DNA from 2 places in the Stenotrophomonas sp. ZAC14D1_NAIMI4_1 genome. Region 2 is predicted to be linked to the other one. Evidence: riboswitches for the same ligand, from Rfam matches in the RefSeq annotation. Region 2 holds a riboswitch; the other holds the start of a gene.
The links. A riboswitch is a leader RNA that binds a small molecule or an ion and turns the genes downstream of it on or off. The one in region 2 is predicted to bind glycine.
Positions count from the first base shown of each region.

Region 1: linked by a shared signal. The riboswitch ahead of C1927_RS18850 (trimeric intracellular cation channel family protein) and the one ahead of gcvP (aminomethyl-transferring glycine dehydrogenase) in region 2 are both predicted to bind glycine.

Region 1 is NZ_CP026001.1:4,125,290-4,133,218, reverse strand. It holds gene C1927_RS18860 (multidrug efflux RND transporter permease subunit) at 1-1,802, opposite strand, end outside; gene C1927_RS18855 (MdtA/MuxA family multidrug efflux RND transporter periplasmic adaptor subunit) at 1,799-2,983, opposite strand; gene C1927_RS18850 (trimeric intracellular cation channel family protein) at 3,292-3,909, opposite strand; glycine riboswitch at 3,994-4,097, opposite strand; glycine riboswitch at 4,111-4,200, opposite strand; gene C1927_RS18845 (GIY-YIG nuclease family protein) at 4,241-4,516, shown strand; gene C1927_RS18840 (hypothetical protein) at 4,592-5,002, shown strand; gene C1927_RS18835 (nuclear transport factor 2 family protein) at 5,075-5,506, shown strand; gene C1927_RS18830 (DUF2004 domain-containing protein) at 5,539-5,859, opposite strand; gene C1927_RS18825 (NAD(P)/FAD-dependent oxidoreductase) at 5,927-7,204, opposite strand; gene C1927_RS18820 (NYN domain-containing protein) at 7,313-7,929, shown strand, end outside.
Region 2 is NZ_CP026001.1:3,380,068-3,387,996, forward strand. It holds gene C1927_RS15610 (M2 family metallopeptidase) at 1-1,758, shown strand, start outside; gene C1927_RS15615 (hypothetical protein) at 1,860-2,252, opposite strand; gene C1927_RS15620 (siderophore-interacting protein) at 2,333-3,226, opposite strand; gene C1927_RS15625 (multidrug effflux MFS transporter) at 3,367-4,593, opposite strand; glycine riboswitch at 4,902-5,004, shown strand; gene gcvP (aminomethyl-transferring glycine dehydrogenase) at 5,067-7,929, shown strand, end outside.

The DNA.
Region 1 (7,929 bases), 750 kb from region 2:
GCGTTGTTGCCGTCCACGCCGATGTAGGACGACACGCTGGCCACCGCCTCGTCTGCTTCGATGGCTGCAGCCAGCGCCTGCTGGCGCTCGCGCATGGCCTGGAACGAGATGGCCTGCGGTGCTTCGCTGATGCCCTGCACCAGGCCGGCATCCTGCACCGGGAAGAAGCCCTTGGGCACGGCGAAGTACAGCGCCACGGTCAGCGCCAGCGTGGCGACGGTGGCCAGCAGCATCAGCGGCTGGCGCTGCAGCACCCACTGCAGCTGGCGGTCGTAGACGGCGATGATGCGGTCGAACACATCCGGCGCGTGCGCGGTCTTCGCATGCGGCTTGAGGAACCGCGCGCACAGCATCGGCGTCAGGGTGAGCGACACCAGCAGCGAGATACCGATGGCTACCGCCAGCGTCACCGCGAACTCATGGAACAGCGCGCCCACCAGGTCGGCCATGAACAGCAGCGGGATCAGCACCGCGATCAGCGAGACGGTCAGCGAGACCAGGGTGAAGCCGATCTCGGCCGCACCCTTCAGCGCGGCTTCGCGTGGGCTTTCGCCTTCTTCCAGGTGGCGGGCGATGTTTTCCAGCATCACGATGGCATCGTCCACGACGAAGCCGGTGGCGATGGTCAGCGCCATCAGCGTGAGGTTGTTGAGCGAATAGCCGGCCAGCAGCATCACCGCAAACGTGCCGATGAGCGACAGCGGCACCGCGACGCTGGGAATGAGCGTGGCCGGCAGGTTGCGCAGGAACACCCAGGTGACCAGCACCACCAGGCCGATGGCCAGCACCAGTTCCTTCTGCACGCCGCGCACGGAGGCGCGGATCGATTCGGTGCGGTCGCTCAGCACGTTCATCTGCACGCCGGCCGGCAGCGTGGCCTGCAGCTGCGGCAGCAGTGTACGCACCTGTTCGACCACGGCGATCACGTTCGCGCCGGGCTGGCGCTGGATGTTCACCAGCACCGCCGGCGTGGTGCCGCTCCAGGCGGCCAGCTGGCGGTTCTCGGCGCCATCGGTGATGGTGGCCACGTCGCCCAGCCGCAGCGGCGCGCCTTCGCGCCAGGCCAGCACCAGGGCGCGGTACTCCTCCACGCTGCGCATCTGGTCATTGGCATCGAGCATCACCGCGCGGATCGGGCCGTCGAAACTGCCCTTGGGCAGGTTGACGTTGGCTGCGGCGATCGCGGTACGGATGTGGTCCATGCCCAGGTTGTTGGCAGCCAGTGCAGCGGGATTCACCTGGATGCGAACGGCAGGGCGCTGGCCACCAGCCAGGCTGACCAGGCCGACGCCGGGCAACTGCGCCAGGCGCTGCGCGATGCGGGTATCCACCAGGTCGTGCACCTGCGGCAGCGCAAGCGCCTGCGAGGTCACCGCCAGGGTGAGGATGGGCGTGTCGGCCGGATTGACCTTGCGGTACACCGGCGGCACCGGCAGATCGCCGGGCAGGAAGCTGCCGGCCGCGTTGATCGCCGCCTGCACGTCCTGCTCGGCCACGCCCAGCGACACGTCCAGGCCGAACTGCAGGGTGATGACCGAGGCACCCCCGGAGCTGGTGGAGGACAGCTGCTTGAGGCCGGGAATCTGGCCGAGCTGGCGTTCCAGCGGCGCGGTGATCGTGCGCGTGGTCAGTTCCGGGCTGGCGCCGGGGTACAGCGTGGTGATCTGGATGATCGGGTAATCGACCTGCGGCAGCGCGGCCACCGGCAGCAGGCGGTAGGCCAGCACGCCCGACAGCAGCAGCGCCACCATCAGCAGGGTGGTGGCGACCGGGCGCAGGATGAACGGGCGCGACAGGTTCATGCGCCGGCCTTGGCCGCCTTCGCCGTGGCAGCGGGTTCGGCCACGATTTCCACTGCGGTGCCATCTTCCAGGCCGTCGATGCCTTCGATCACCACCTGGTCGCCGGCCTGCAGGCCGGAGCGCACGGCGACGCGGCCATCATCGGCCGGCCCCAGCACCACGGTGCGGCGCTGCGCTTTGTTGTCCTTATCGACGATGTGCACGTAGTTGCCCTGGCTGCCGAACTGCACGGCCGCGTCGGGAATCAGCAGCGCCGGGTGTTCGCCCAGCTGCAGGCGCACGTTGACGAACTGGTTGGGGAACAGGGCCAGGCCCGCGTTGTCGAACTGCGCGCGCAGCTTGAGCGTGCCGGTCGCCGTGTCGATGCGGTTGTCGACGCTGGACAGGGTGCCCTGTGCAAGCGCCTTGCTTTCGCCGCGGTCCCAGGCTTCCACCGGCAGGCCGGCCTGCGCCTGCACGGCATCGAGCAGGGCCGGCAGTTCGGGTTCGGGCACGGTGAACAGCACGCTGATCGGCGCGGTCTGCGCCAGGGTCACCAGGCCTTCGGTATCGCTGGCGTGCACCAGGTTGCCGACATCCAGCCGGCGCAGGCCGACGCGGCCACTGACCGGCGCAGTGATGCGGGTGTACTGCAGCTGCAGCCTTGCCTCATCCACCGAGGCCTGGTCGCTGATGCGGCGGCCCTGCAGCTGCCGCACCTTGCTCTGTTGGTCGCTCAGTTCCTGCCCGGACACGTAGTTCTGTTTCTGCAGTTCGCGGTAGCGCTGCAACTGGCGTTCGGCGTTCTCAAGTTCGGCCAGGTTCTGCTGCTGGGTGCCCTGCGCCTGCGCCAGCTTCACTTCATACGGGCGCGGGTCGATCTGTGCGAGCAGGTCGCCGGCCTTCACCTGCTGGCCTTCCTGGAAATGCAGGCGCAGCAGTTCGCCATCCACGCGGCTGCGCACCACCACGCTGTGCAGCGGGGTGACCGTGCCGACGGCCTTCAGGCGCAGCTGCAGCGGTTCGGCGCTGGCCCGGGCCACGCGCACCGGCACGGTCTTGCCCGGGCCTGCGGCGACGGTCGACTCGGTGCGCGGCCACGCCCACCAGGCCACCAGGCCGGCGACGATGACGGCGGCGGCGATCACCCACGCGCGGCGGGAACGGGGCGGGGTGCTACGGGACGGCTCAACAGCGGACATGGGGCATCCTGCGCCCTGCGCACGCGCAGGGACATGTACGCCCGGTCGCGCATCATGCGCAGCGGGCAACGGGGGAGGGGAGTGTCTGGCGGGACCGCGACGCGGTGTGGCTGGATGCCGCCGCGCGAGCGACGGGGCGTCAATGGTAGCCAATCAGACCGACGAATGCCGCATGACCAAGGTCATGCCCGACCGCTCTTGTAGAGTCGAGCTTGCTCGACTGCCGTAGTCAGGAGCCGTCGAGCAAGCTCGACGCTACGAACAGCGCATGGTCATCGGTAGCGCCGGGCCACGCCCGGCGGACGCACTCAATGCACTTCGTCGTGGTACACGAACTTGGGCATTTCCCAGCGGTAATGGATCGCCAGCAGGCGCAGCGCGAAGCCACCGCCCAGGCAGCACAGGATGGCCGTCGCATCGGCCACGCCCCAGCGCAGCAGCAACAGGTACACCGCGCCGGTCAGCAGCGAAATGATCGCGTACAGCTCCTTCTGGAAGATCAGCGGCACCTCGTTGCAGAGGATGTCGCGCAGCACGCCGCCGAAGGCACCGGTGAGCATGCCGGCGATCAGCACGATGGGCATGGCATGGCCGGCCTCGCGCGCGATCGAGCAGCCGATCAGGGTGAAGGCGATCAGCCCCAGACCATCGAGCACCAGGAAGGTGCGGCGGAAATGGTGCATCCAGCGCGCGACCCAGGTGGCGATCAGCGCTGCGCATACGGTGAAGCCCAGGTACTCGGGGTGCTTCACCCAGCCCAGCGGATAGTGGCCGAGCAGGATGTCGCGCAGCGAACCGCCGCCAAGGGCGGTGACGCAGGCGATCATGACCACGCCGAACAGGTCCATGCGGCGCCGGCCGGCGGACAGCGCGCCGGTCATGGCTTCGGCGGAAATGGCAACGAGATAGATGATGGACAGCAGCATGGGACAGGCTCCGGGCGCGGTGGGGCCGGCCATGCGCGTATACCGCCACTGCCTGCGCAATGACGGGATGACGATGACCGGTGCCGCTCCCGCTGTCCTTTTGCCTGAGAGTTCAGCGGCGTACGCCGCGTGCCCCTTCGGCGGATCGTCCCGGGCGTGCCCGGTGACCTCTCTCCAGCTCGGCGAGTCGAATGCATGGTTGGTGGGATTCCAGCCCACCGGCCTGAGCGATCATGGGAGCCTGCGCCTTCGGCGGGCGCCAGCGTGGCGCCTCTCTCCTGCATTCGGGCGCCAGTATATCCGCTGCAGTGCAGCACGGCATAATCCGGGCATGGCCCCGTCCCTTCGCCCTTGGTTCCTGTATCTGCTTGAATGCCGGGACGGCAGCTATTACGCCGGCATCAGCACCGATGTGGAGGCGCGTTTCGCCGCCCACCAGGCCGGCAAGGGCGCGCGCTACACCCGGGCCCGGCCGCCGCTGCGCGTGCTGGCCGTGCGTGAGTACCCGGACCGCGCGGCCGCCTCCCGCGCCGAGTGGCAGCTCAAGCAGCAGCCACGCGAACGCAAGCTGGCCTGGCTGCAGGCCCCGGCCGAGGCCGTCCCGTAGATCCACGCCATGCGCGGATGGGGCACATCCGGCCATGCCATGATCGCCACAGCCATCGACACAGGAAGCGGTTCGATGAAACCCCGCTGGATGTTGCTGTTGACCCTCGGTACCGCCCTGCCGGCCTGCGCCCAGACCCCGCCACCGCTGCAGCACGGGCAGATCGGCAGCGCCGCAGAGCTGGCCGCGCAGCGTGGCCCGGCCACGCCCGAGCCCATCCACCTGCGCCGCGACCGGGTGCCGCCTGATCTGGTCGACCTGATTCCGCTGGCCGAAAAATGGGGCATCGGCGATGACCTGCTGCGCGAGGAGATGCAGGCGCGTGCGACCGCAGCGGAGAAACAGGCAATGGGCGATGCGTTGAAGGATCGCCATGCGCGCATCACCGCCTGGCTCGGCAGCTTCCCGCAGGGCCAGCCGATGTCCGACGAAGCCGCCGCGTTCATGTACATGCAGATGGGCGCCGATGAAATGGGCTTGATGTAGATCCACGCCATGCGTGGATGACGCCCTCCAGCCCGTGCCATGATCACCCCGCGCCCAGCGCTGGAGACCCCGATGCCCACGCTTGCCCTGCTGCTCGCTGTTGCCGGTGCGACAAGCCCGGCCGCCGACCCGGCCACCCTTGCGGCCATCGAGGCCACCTGCCATGACTATGTCGATGGCCAGCTGGAGGCCGACCCGCAGCGCGTTGCGCGGTCCCTGCACCCGGACCTGGCCAAGCGCGCGGTGCTGGGCGATACGCCCGACGAGCGCCTGGGCCTGCGCCGCATGTCGAAGGACGAACTGGTGGCACTGACGAAGCAGGGTGCGTTGAAGACCCCAAAGGAGCAATGGGACCGCCGCTGCACGGTGCTGGATGTCACCGGCAACGCGGCCTCGGTGCGGCTGGAAACCCCGTGGTTCGTCGACTACTTCCACATGGGCCGTTTCGACCAGCGCTGGGTCATCGTCAATGCGCTGTGGTATCCCAAGCCGAAGGCGAAGTAGATCCACGCCATGCGTGGATCTCGTCGCCGCGCTCAGCTCTCCATCGAAACGCCAAGCACTTCGCCGTCCTCATCGAGTTCGACACTCAGCACATACTGCGAGACGTCGCCCGGCAGCTCGAAATCGACGTGCACCGAACCCTCGTCTTCCCACGGCTCGCGCGGCTGCAGCAGGCCCAGCACCGCGTCGGCCGCCGGCGTGGCGGTGCCCAGTTGCGCGTTCCAGTAATCGGCTTCGATCTCGTCCAGATGATGCTGGACGAACAGGTCGACGCTGTCCTCGCCTTCTTCGGTACCCAGCAACTGTTCAAGGGCGGAGCGTGCGCGTTTCTGCTGGGCGGTGGGGGTGGTCATGGCATTCCTTTGGGTAGTGATTGGGCGGGGGCTCGGCTCTACAACTTCATCCACGCATGGCGTGGATCTACCTCGGCCGTCGGTCTTCCTGGTCATCGCCGAAGATGATGCGCGCGCTGCGCTGGTAGCTCCAGTACGCCACCGCCCAGTTCAGCAGCACCACGACGCGGTTGCGGAAGCCGATGAGGAAGAACACGTGCGCGGCCAGCCAGAACCACCAGGCGAGGATGCCCGACAGCTGCAGCTTGCCCAGGTGCACGATGGCGGCCATGCGGCCGATGGTGGCCAGGTTGCCGTAGTCGGCGTACTTGAACGGCCCCGGTGCCGGCTTGCCATGCAGGCGCGCGCGGATGGCATCGGCCACGTACTTGCCCATCTGCTTGGCGGCGGGCGCCACGCCGGGCACGGGCTTGCCGTTGGCCTGGTTCACCGCGGCCAGGTCGCCGGCCACGAACAGTTCGGGGTGGCCGGGCAGGGTCAGGTCAGGCTGCACCAGCACGCGGCCGGCGCGGTCCAGCGGCACGTCCAGCGTGCGCGCCAGCGGCGAAGCGGCCACGCCTGCGGCCCAGACCACGGTGCGTGCGGGCACGAACTGCTCGCCCAGCGTGAAGCCCTGGCTGTCGATGTCGCTCACCGGGGTGCCGGTCAGCACTTCCACGCCCAGCTTTTCCAGCTGCCGGCGGGCCTTCAGCGAAAGCACCTCGGGGAAGGAGGACAGCACCCGCGGGCCGGCCTCGACCAGGCGCACCTTGGCGCTGGCCGGGTCGATGTGGCGGAATTCATTGCGCAGGGTGTGGCGGGCGATCTCGGCCAGCGTGCCGGCCAGTTCGACGCCGGTGGGGCCGCCGCCGACCACCGCGAAACTCAGCCAGGCGGCCTTCTTCGCCGGGTCCGGTTCGGCCTCGGCACGTTCGAAGGCCAGCAGCAGCTTGCGGCGCAGGGCGATGGCATCGTCCAGGGTCTTCAGGCCCGGCGCGTCGGCGGCCCACTGGTCGTTGCCGAAGTAGGCGTGGGTGGCGCCGGTGGCCAGCAGCAGGCTGTCGTAGCCCAGAGTGCTGCCGTCGGCCAGCTGCACCTCGCGGGCGGCCTTGTCGATGGCGACGACCTCGCCCAGGCGCACTTCCACGTTGCGCTGGTGGCCGAGGATATGGCGCAGCGGCGCGGCGATATCGGGGGCGGACAGGCCGGCGGTGGCGACCTGGTACAGCAGGGGTTGGAACAGGTGGTGGTTGCGGCGGTCGAGCAGGGTGATCCTGATCTTCTCGCGGGCCAGGGCCCGGGTGGCCCAGAGGCCCGCAAAACCGCCGCCGATGATGACCAGGTGGGGGACTGGTTCGCGGCGCATCGACGTACTCCAGAGGGGGATGGATGTCGCCCTGCATCATCGCACGTCACATGGCCGGTAGCGGCCATGGGCGATACTCCGCTCAGCCTGCAGCCCACCGAGGAAATCATGTCCGAACCGGAAAAGCGCATCGCCCTGTTGATCGACGCCGACAATGCGCCGGCATCGAAGATCGACGAAGTCCTGGCCGAGGTGGCCCGCTACGGCGTGGCCAACGTGCGCCGCGCCTATGGCAACTGGAAGAGCCCGCGCCTGAAGGGCTGGGAATCGGTGCTGCACGAGTACGCCATCCGCCCGATCCAGCAGTTTGCCTACAGCAAGGGCAAGAACGCCTCTGACATGGCCATGGTCATCGATGCGATGGATCTGCTGTACGCGCGCAATCTTGATGGCTTCGCCATCGTGTCCAGCGATGCCGACTTCACCCCGATGGTGATGCGCCTGCTGACCGACGGCGTGAAAGTGTATGGCTTCGGCGAGAAGAAGACGCCCGAGCCGTTCGTCAACGCCTGCTCCAAGTTCACTTACCTGGAAGCGCTGGGCCAGACCCATGCCAGTGTTCCCGATGCCGAGGCCGGGGCAGAACAGGCGCCCAGCGGGCAGTTGGCCAGCGACGAGGTGCGCCCGCGCAAGAACAGTGCGGAACTGCGCAACGACACGCGCCTGGTGAAGATGCTGCGGCGTGCGGTGTCGGCCGCCGAGGGCGAGGATGGCTGGTCGCACCT
Region 2 (7,929 bases):
ACCTACATCAACAGCGATTCCGAACGTATCGCCGCCAAGGCCAACGAGCGCTCGCTGACCCAGCTCAACAGCTGGATCGAGCAGGCCGGCAAGTACGACGGCCAGCCGATGAGCGAGGACAGCAAGCGCGCCATCCACCTGCTGAAGCTGATGTCCTCGATGCCGGCGCCGCGTGATCCGGCCAAGCTGGCCCAGCTGACCCAGATCGCCACCCGCATGGAAGGCAGTTACGGCGCGGGCAAGTACTGCACCGATGCCAACGATCCCAACTCCTGCCGCCAGCTCGGCGAGCTGGAACAGGTGCTGGCGCGCAGCCGCGACTACGACACGCAGCTCGACGCCTGGCAGGGCTGGCACAGCACCACCAAGAGCATGCGCGGCGACTACCAGCAGTTCGTCAGCCTGGTCAATGAAGGCGCCAAGGGCATGGGCTTCACCGATGCCGGGCAGATGTGGCGCAGCGGCTATGACATGCCGCCGGAGCAGATCGGGCCGGAAACCGACCGCCTGTGGGAGCAGGTCAAGCCGATGTACGAGCAGCTGCACTGCTACGCACGCGGCAAACTGGACAAGACCTATGGCAAGGACAAGGCCGAAGTGGGCAACGGCCTGATCGCCGCGCACCTGCTGGGCAACATGTGGCAGCAGGACTGGTCCAACCTGTGGGACCAGCTGGAACCGTACCCCGGTGCCGGCAGCCTGGACATCACCGCAGCGCTGGAAAAGCAGTACCAGGCCAACCTGAGCGCGGCGCTGGCCAAGGCCGGCAAGGATGCCAACGTGGCGGCGCAGTACAAGGCGCAGCGCGAGGCCGAACTGCGCACTGCCAAGCAGATGACCGAGCGCGCGCAGGATTTCTACGTGTCGCTGGGCATGCCCTCGCTGCCGCAGACGTACTGGGAACGCACCCAGTTCATCAAGCCCGATGACCGCGACGTGGTCTGCCACGCCAGTGCCTGGGACATGAACATGGAAGGCGACGTGCGCACCAAGATGTGCATCAAGCCGAACGAAGAGAACTTCACCACCATCTACCACGAGCTGGGCCACATCTATTACGACCTGGCCTACAACCCGCTGCCGCCGCTGTTCCAGGGCGGTGCCAACGATGGCTTCCATGAAGCGATCGGCGACACCATCGTGCTGGCGATGACGCCGAAGTACCTCAGCTCGATCGGCCTGGTCGACGCGCCGACCGAAAGCCGCGAAGCGGTCATCAACAACCAGATGCGCATGGCGCTGTCGGGCGTGTCGTTCCTGCCGTTCGGGCTGATGATCGACCGCTGGCGCTGGGGCGTGTTCGATGGCTCGATCACCGCCGACAACTACAACAAGGCCTGGTGGGACCTGAAGGCCAAGTACCAGGGCGTGGCCCCGGCCAGCACCCGTGGCGAAGAGTTCTTCGATCCGGGCGCCAAGTACCACGTGCCGGGCAACACGCCGTACACCCGCTACTTCCTGGCGCGCATCCTGCAGTTCCAGTTCTACAAGGGCCTGTGCGATGCGGCTGGCTACAAGGGCCCGCTGCATGAGTGCACCTTCTACGGCAACAAGGAAGCCGGCCAGAAGTATTGGGCGATGCTGAGCAAGGGTGCCAGCCAGCCGTGGCAGGCCACGCTGAAGGAGCTGACCGGCAGCGACAAGCTCGATGCCGGCCCGATGATCGAGTACTTCAGCCCGGTCAACGACTGGCTGAAGCAGCAGAACCAGGGCCAGATGTGCGGCTGGCAGGCCAGCGCGGCACCGGCGGCGAAATGAAAGAAGGGGCGGGTCCGCAAGGATCCGCCCCTTTCTGGTAGTGCCGGCCGCTGGCCGGCAATGGGTTGCCGGCCAGCGGCCGGCACTACCGCAACTGCAGGTCAGTTGTTTTTCTTCGCCGCCATTGCGGCGGCCAGTTCGGCCTTGTATTCCTCGAAGGTCTGGCCCTTCTCCTTGGCCTCGGCCTGCGCGGCATCGCGCAGCGCATCGGAATACACCAGGCGCACCGGCGTGCCCTTGCGCTCGTGCAGTTCACCGGCCTGCATGATCAGCGCGAGCACCTGCGCGGCACTCTCGCTGTGGCCGGCGATGCGGCCATCCATGCCCAGCACCCATTCGCCATCGCGGCGCACGACGCCAGCCAGCAGCGTGCGCTGCGCATCGCGCAGTTCGGCATGCGGCTCGACAGGCGAGGCCTGGGCAGCGGCCTTGTTGGCAGCCTTTTCTTCCTGGCGGCGGCGCTGGTCGCGACGGGTCTTGGAGGTGGTGGACATGGGGCGGTACCGCGACGAGGGGGCGCAAGGATAACGCACCCCGGCCATGACGCCGCTTCACGGGCGCCGGCCCCGCCTGCTCAGTCCAGCACCCGGCCCTGCCGCCAGTAACCCATGAACGTCAGCGCACGGCGGTCCAGCCCGCAGTCTCGGACCAGGTGGCGGCGGATCGCCATCACGGCCCCGGCCTCGCCGGCCATCCAGGCGTAGAACGGCCCGGCCACGCCCGCGTCGGACTGCTCCCACAGGATCTGTGCGTCCACGTCGATCTCGTCCAGCGCTTCCCCGGCAACCACCGACGAGGCGGCCAACCGTGCCTGCACGGCCTGCACAAGCGCCTGGCCGTAAGCGGCCTGGCCGCGCGGCAGCCATACCAGTTCGGCAGTGGGCGGCGCCTTCAAGGCGATGGCACCGCCCTCGCCCGCCACTTCCAGCAGGGCCAGCACGCGCGGCGGATCTACCTGGGCGGCCAGTTCCTCGAGGATGCCGGCCACCGCCGGCAGCGCCGTCTCGTCAGCCACCAGCAGCACCTGGCCGACCCCGGCCGGCGGCTTCCATTCCCAGCCTTCGCTGCTCTCGGCGCACTCGGCATCCGGGGCCAGCAGCACCACGCGGTCACCGGGCCGGGCATGCGTGGCCCAGCGCGAGGCCGGCCCGGTTTCACCGTGCAGGACGAAATCGACGTCGACCTCGCCCTGCGCGGCGCGCAGCTGGCGAAGGGTGTAGGTGCGCATCGGCGGGCGCTGGTCGTCGGCCAGGGCGCGGTAGCGGGCGTACCAGTCCTCGCCGCTGGGCACGTCCGGGGCGTCCTGGCCGGGCAAGGGGAAAAACACCTTGATCCGCTGATCCGGGCCCTCGGTCTTCATCCGCGCCACGTCGGCGCCGGTGAACACCAGGCGGTGCAGGGAGGGGGAAAGGACGCGGCGCTCCTTCAGCGCCACCTCGAACAGGCGGTAGGTCTGCTGCGCAGCCATGGGGGTACCTCGCGACGGCTTCGGATCGGCTGGCCGTCATGCACCCGTGCAGTGGCTGGCTGGAACACCCAGCCTAGCTCGCCGCTGCAGCGGCGCAAGGGGCCGGGGGACGCTTGCGCCGCCCTGCCCCTGCGCGCTGCTCAAAGGCCGGTGGCCACTGCCTGCACTGCGCGCTCGCGGCGGTGTTCCCAGTACCAGAACGCGAAGCCGCCCGCGAAGAAGGCGGCCTGGCCCAGGGCCAGGTGCAGCGGGCTGCCGCTCAGCAGCGGCGACACCAGGCCGGCCACCACGGTGCTGATCATCAGCTGGATGAACGCCTGCAGCGAGGAGGCCAGGCCGCGCTGGTGCGGGTACATGTCCAGCACCGCCAGCGCCAGGATCGGGAAGATCAGCGCCATGCCCATGCCGCCCAGGAAGATCGGCAGCACCGCCCACGGCAGCACGAACTGCGGTGCCAGGGACACATAGCCGACGTTGAGCAGCACCGACACCGCGCACAGGGTGAAACCGATGGCGACCTGGCGGGTGGGCGTGGTGCGCCCGGCCATGCGCCCGGACAGGAACGAACCGGTGGTCATGCCGCCGATGGTGGGAATGAACAACCAGGCGAAGCCACCTTCACCCAGGTGCAGGTGCTGCATGACGAACACCGGCGCCGAGGCGATGTACAGGAAGATGCCGCCGAAGTTGATGCTGCCGGCCAGCGCCAGGCGCAGGAAACGCGGGTTGAAGCCGATGCGCACGTAGTCACGCAGCAGGCCACGCGGCGACAGCGGCACGCGAGCCGCCACCGGGTGGGTCTCCGGCATGAAGCGGGCCGTGCAGACCAGCAGCAGCAGTGAGAACACCACCAGGAACCAGAAGATCAGCGGCCAGCCGGCGCCACTGAGCAGGATCCAGCCACCGATGATCGGCGCGATGGCCGGGGCGATGCCGAACAGCATCGATACCTGGCTCATCAGCCGCTGCGCATCGTGGCCGTGGTACAGATCGCGGATGACCGCGCGGCCGACGATCATGCCCACGCCGGCCGACAGGCCCTGCAGCGCGCGGAACACCAGCAGGGTGCTCAGGTCGGTGGACAGCGCGCAGCCGACCGAGGCGCCGATGAACACCACCAGGCCGCCGAGAATCACCCGCTTGCGGCCCCAGGCATCGGACAGCGGTCCGTGCGCCAGGCTCATCAACGCGTAGAACAGCAGGTAGACGCTGATGGTCTGCTGCACCGCCACCTCATCCACCGCCAAGCGCTGGGCCAGCTGCGGGAAGGCCGGGAAGATGGTGTCGATCGAGAACGGGCCGAACATGGCCAGGCCTGCGAGCAGCAGGGCCATGCGTCGGGTGGAAGGGGCAACAGCGGGGGTCATCGGCAAAGCGTCCGGCAGGGCCATGCGCGGCACGCACGGCGGGCGCCGATCCCCTGCAGCAGGGACGGCGCCAGATGAATACGAGAGTCCGGCCATGATAGGCCCGGATTGCGGCCGATGCCATCGACCACTGCACGAAACGCATGGCCGGGCCATCGGCCATTCAGGCGCGCAGGCGCGCTGCCCCGGTTCCGGGCCCGTGTTCAGCGGCGGCAACCCGCTATAATCAGGGGGCAACATGGTGGGAGAAGCGGAACACCGCTGCCGAAGGCGCAACGCCCGTAATCGCTCAGGCCCGATACCACCCGTAACAGAACTCTGGAGAGACCGGTTCGATCCGGCGCCGAAGGGGCACGAAGCAGCGGCCAGCCGCGCTTTTAAACTCTCAGGCAAAAGGACAGAGGGGCGCCCCGCAGACCGCCAACCGGCGGCTTGTGCCCGTGCGTGTGCCCTTTCCTGACGGATCCTTCGCCATGTCCCAGAACACCCCCTCCCTGCGTGAGCTTGAGCATCATTCCGCGTTCGTCGAGCGCCACATCGGCCCCAACGATGCCGAGGTAGCGCAGATGCTCGATGTCCTCGGCCACGCCACGCTGGACGCGATGACCGATGCCATCGTGCCGGCCAGGATCAAGTCGCCCGCACCGCTGGCACTGCCGGAATCGATGACCGAAGTGCAGGCGCTGGCGAAGATCCGTGCCATTGCCGACAAGAACACCGTGCTGCGCAGCTTCATCGGCCAGGGCTACTACGGTACCCACACGCCGAACGTGATCCTGCGCAACATCCTGGAAAACCCGGCCTGGTACACCGCCTACACCCCGTACCAGGCGGAAATCTCGCAGGGCCGCATGGAAGCGCTGATCAACTTCCAGACCCTGTGTGCCGACCTGACCGGCATGGAGATCGCCAACGCCTCGCTGCTGGACGAAGCCACCGCCGCCGCTGAAGCGATGACCCTGGCCAAGCGTTCGGCCAAGTCGAAGTCGGACACCTTCTTCGTGCACGACGCCGTGCACCCGCAGACGCTGGAACTGCTGCGCACCCGCGCCGAGCCCATGGGCATCGTGCTGCGCGTGGGCACCCCGGCCGAAGCGCTGGAAGCGGAGGCCTTCGGCCTGCTGCTGCAGTACCCGGACACCTTCGGCCAGGTGGGCGACTACAAGGCACTGGTCGATGCCGTGCACGCGCGCGGCGGCCTGGTGGCCGTGGCCACCGACCTGCTGGCCCTGACCCTGCTGGCCGCCCCCGGCGAATGGGGCGCGGACATCGTGGTCGGCAACAGCCAGCGTTTCGGCGTGCCGTTCGGTTTCGGCGGCCCGCACGCCGCGTTCATGGCCTGCCGTGATGCCTACAAGCGCTCGATGCCGGGCCGCCTGATCGGTGTCTCCATCGATGCCGAAGGCAAGCCGGCCTACCGCCTGACCCTGCAGACCCGCGAGCAGCACATCCGCCGCGAGAAGGCCACCTCCAACATCTGCACCGCGCAGGTGCTGCTGGCGGTGATGGCCTCGATGTACGCCGTCTACCACGGCCCGGAAGGCCTGGCCCGCATCGCCCGTCGTACCCACCGCCTGGCCTCGATCCTGGCTGCATCGCTGCGCAATGCCGGCGTGCAGGTGGGTGGCGATTTCTTCGACACCCTGCACATCACCGGCGTGCATGCCGATGAGGTCCACGCCAAGGCCCGCGCCGCCGGTTACAACCTGCGCGCGATCGACAGCGACTCGGTCGGCATCAGCCTGGACGAGACCGCGACCCGCGCCGACATCGTCGCCCTGGCCGCCGTGTTCGGTGCGCAGGCCGACGTGGACGCACTGGATGCCAGCACCGCCGACGCACTGCCGGCGGCCCTGCTGCGCCAGTCGGAATTCCTGACCCACCCCGTGTTCAACACCCACCACAGCGAGCACGAACTGCTGCGCTACCTGCGTTCGCTGGCCGACAAGGACCTGGCGATGGACCGCACGATGATCCCGCTGGGCTCGTGCACCATGAAGCTCAACGCCACCGCCGAAATGATCCCGGTGACCTGGCCGGAGTTCTCGCAGATCCATCCGCTGGTGCCGGCCGACCAGGCGCTGGGCTACAAGGAACTGATCGACTCGCTGGAAGCGATGCTGGTCGAGTGCACCGGCTACGACGCGGTCAGCCTGCAGCCGAACTCCGGCGCGCAGGGCGAGTACGCCGGCCTGCTGGCGATCCGCGCCTACCACCGCTCGCGCGGCGAAGATCATCGTGACATCTGCCTGATTCCGGATTCGGCGCACGGCACCAACCCGGCCTCGGCGCAGATGTGCGGCATGAAGGTCGTGGTGACCAAGACCGATGCCAACGGCAACGTCGATGTCGAAGACATCCGCATCAACGCCGAGAAGTACAGCAGCCGCCTGGCCGCGATCATGATCACCTACCCCTCCACGCACGGCGTGTTCGAGGAAGAAGTGGTCGAGATCTGCGAGATCATCCACCAGCACGGCGGCCAGGTGTACACCGACGGCGCCAACATGAACGCCCTGGTCGGCGTGGCCAAGCCGGGCAAGTGGGGTTCGGACGTTTCCCACCTGAACCTGCACAAGACCTTCTGCATCCCGCACGGCGGCGGCGGCCCGGGCGTTGGCCCGTGTGCGGTGAAGGAACACCTGGCCCCGTTCCTGCCGGGCAAGCTGGGTGACAACGGCCCGGTCGGCATGGTCAGCGCGGCCAGCTTCGGCAGCGCCTCGATCCTGCCGATCAGCTGGATGTACATCGCCATGATGGGCAGCGAAGGCCTGCGCAAGGCCACCCAGGTCGCGCAGCTCAACGCCAACTACATCGCCAAGCGCCTGGCTCCGCACTTCAAGACCCTGTACACCGGCCGCAACGGCCTGGTGGCGCACGAGTGCATCCTCGACGTGCGCCCGCTGGAGAAGACCAGCGGCATCGGCGCCGAAGACGTGGCCAAGCGCCTGATCGACTTCGGCTTCCATGCCCCGACCCTGAGCTTCCCGGTGGCCGGCACGCTGATGGTCGAGCCGACCGAGAGCGAATCGCTGCACGAGCTGGACCGTTTCATCGACGCGATGATCCAGATCCGCGAGGAAATCCGCGCGATCGAAGACGGCCGCCTGGACCGCGAGGACAACCCGCTGAAGAACGCCCCGCATACCGCGACGGCGGTGACCGCCAGCGAGTGGACCCACGCCTACCCGCGTGAGCTGGCAGCCTTCCCGCTGCCCAGCCTGAAGCTGCAGAAGTACTGGCCGCCGGTGGCCCGCGTCGACAACGTGTACGGCGACAAGAACGTGATGTGCGCCTGCATCCCGGTCGATGCCTACAAGGACGACGAAGTCGAGG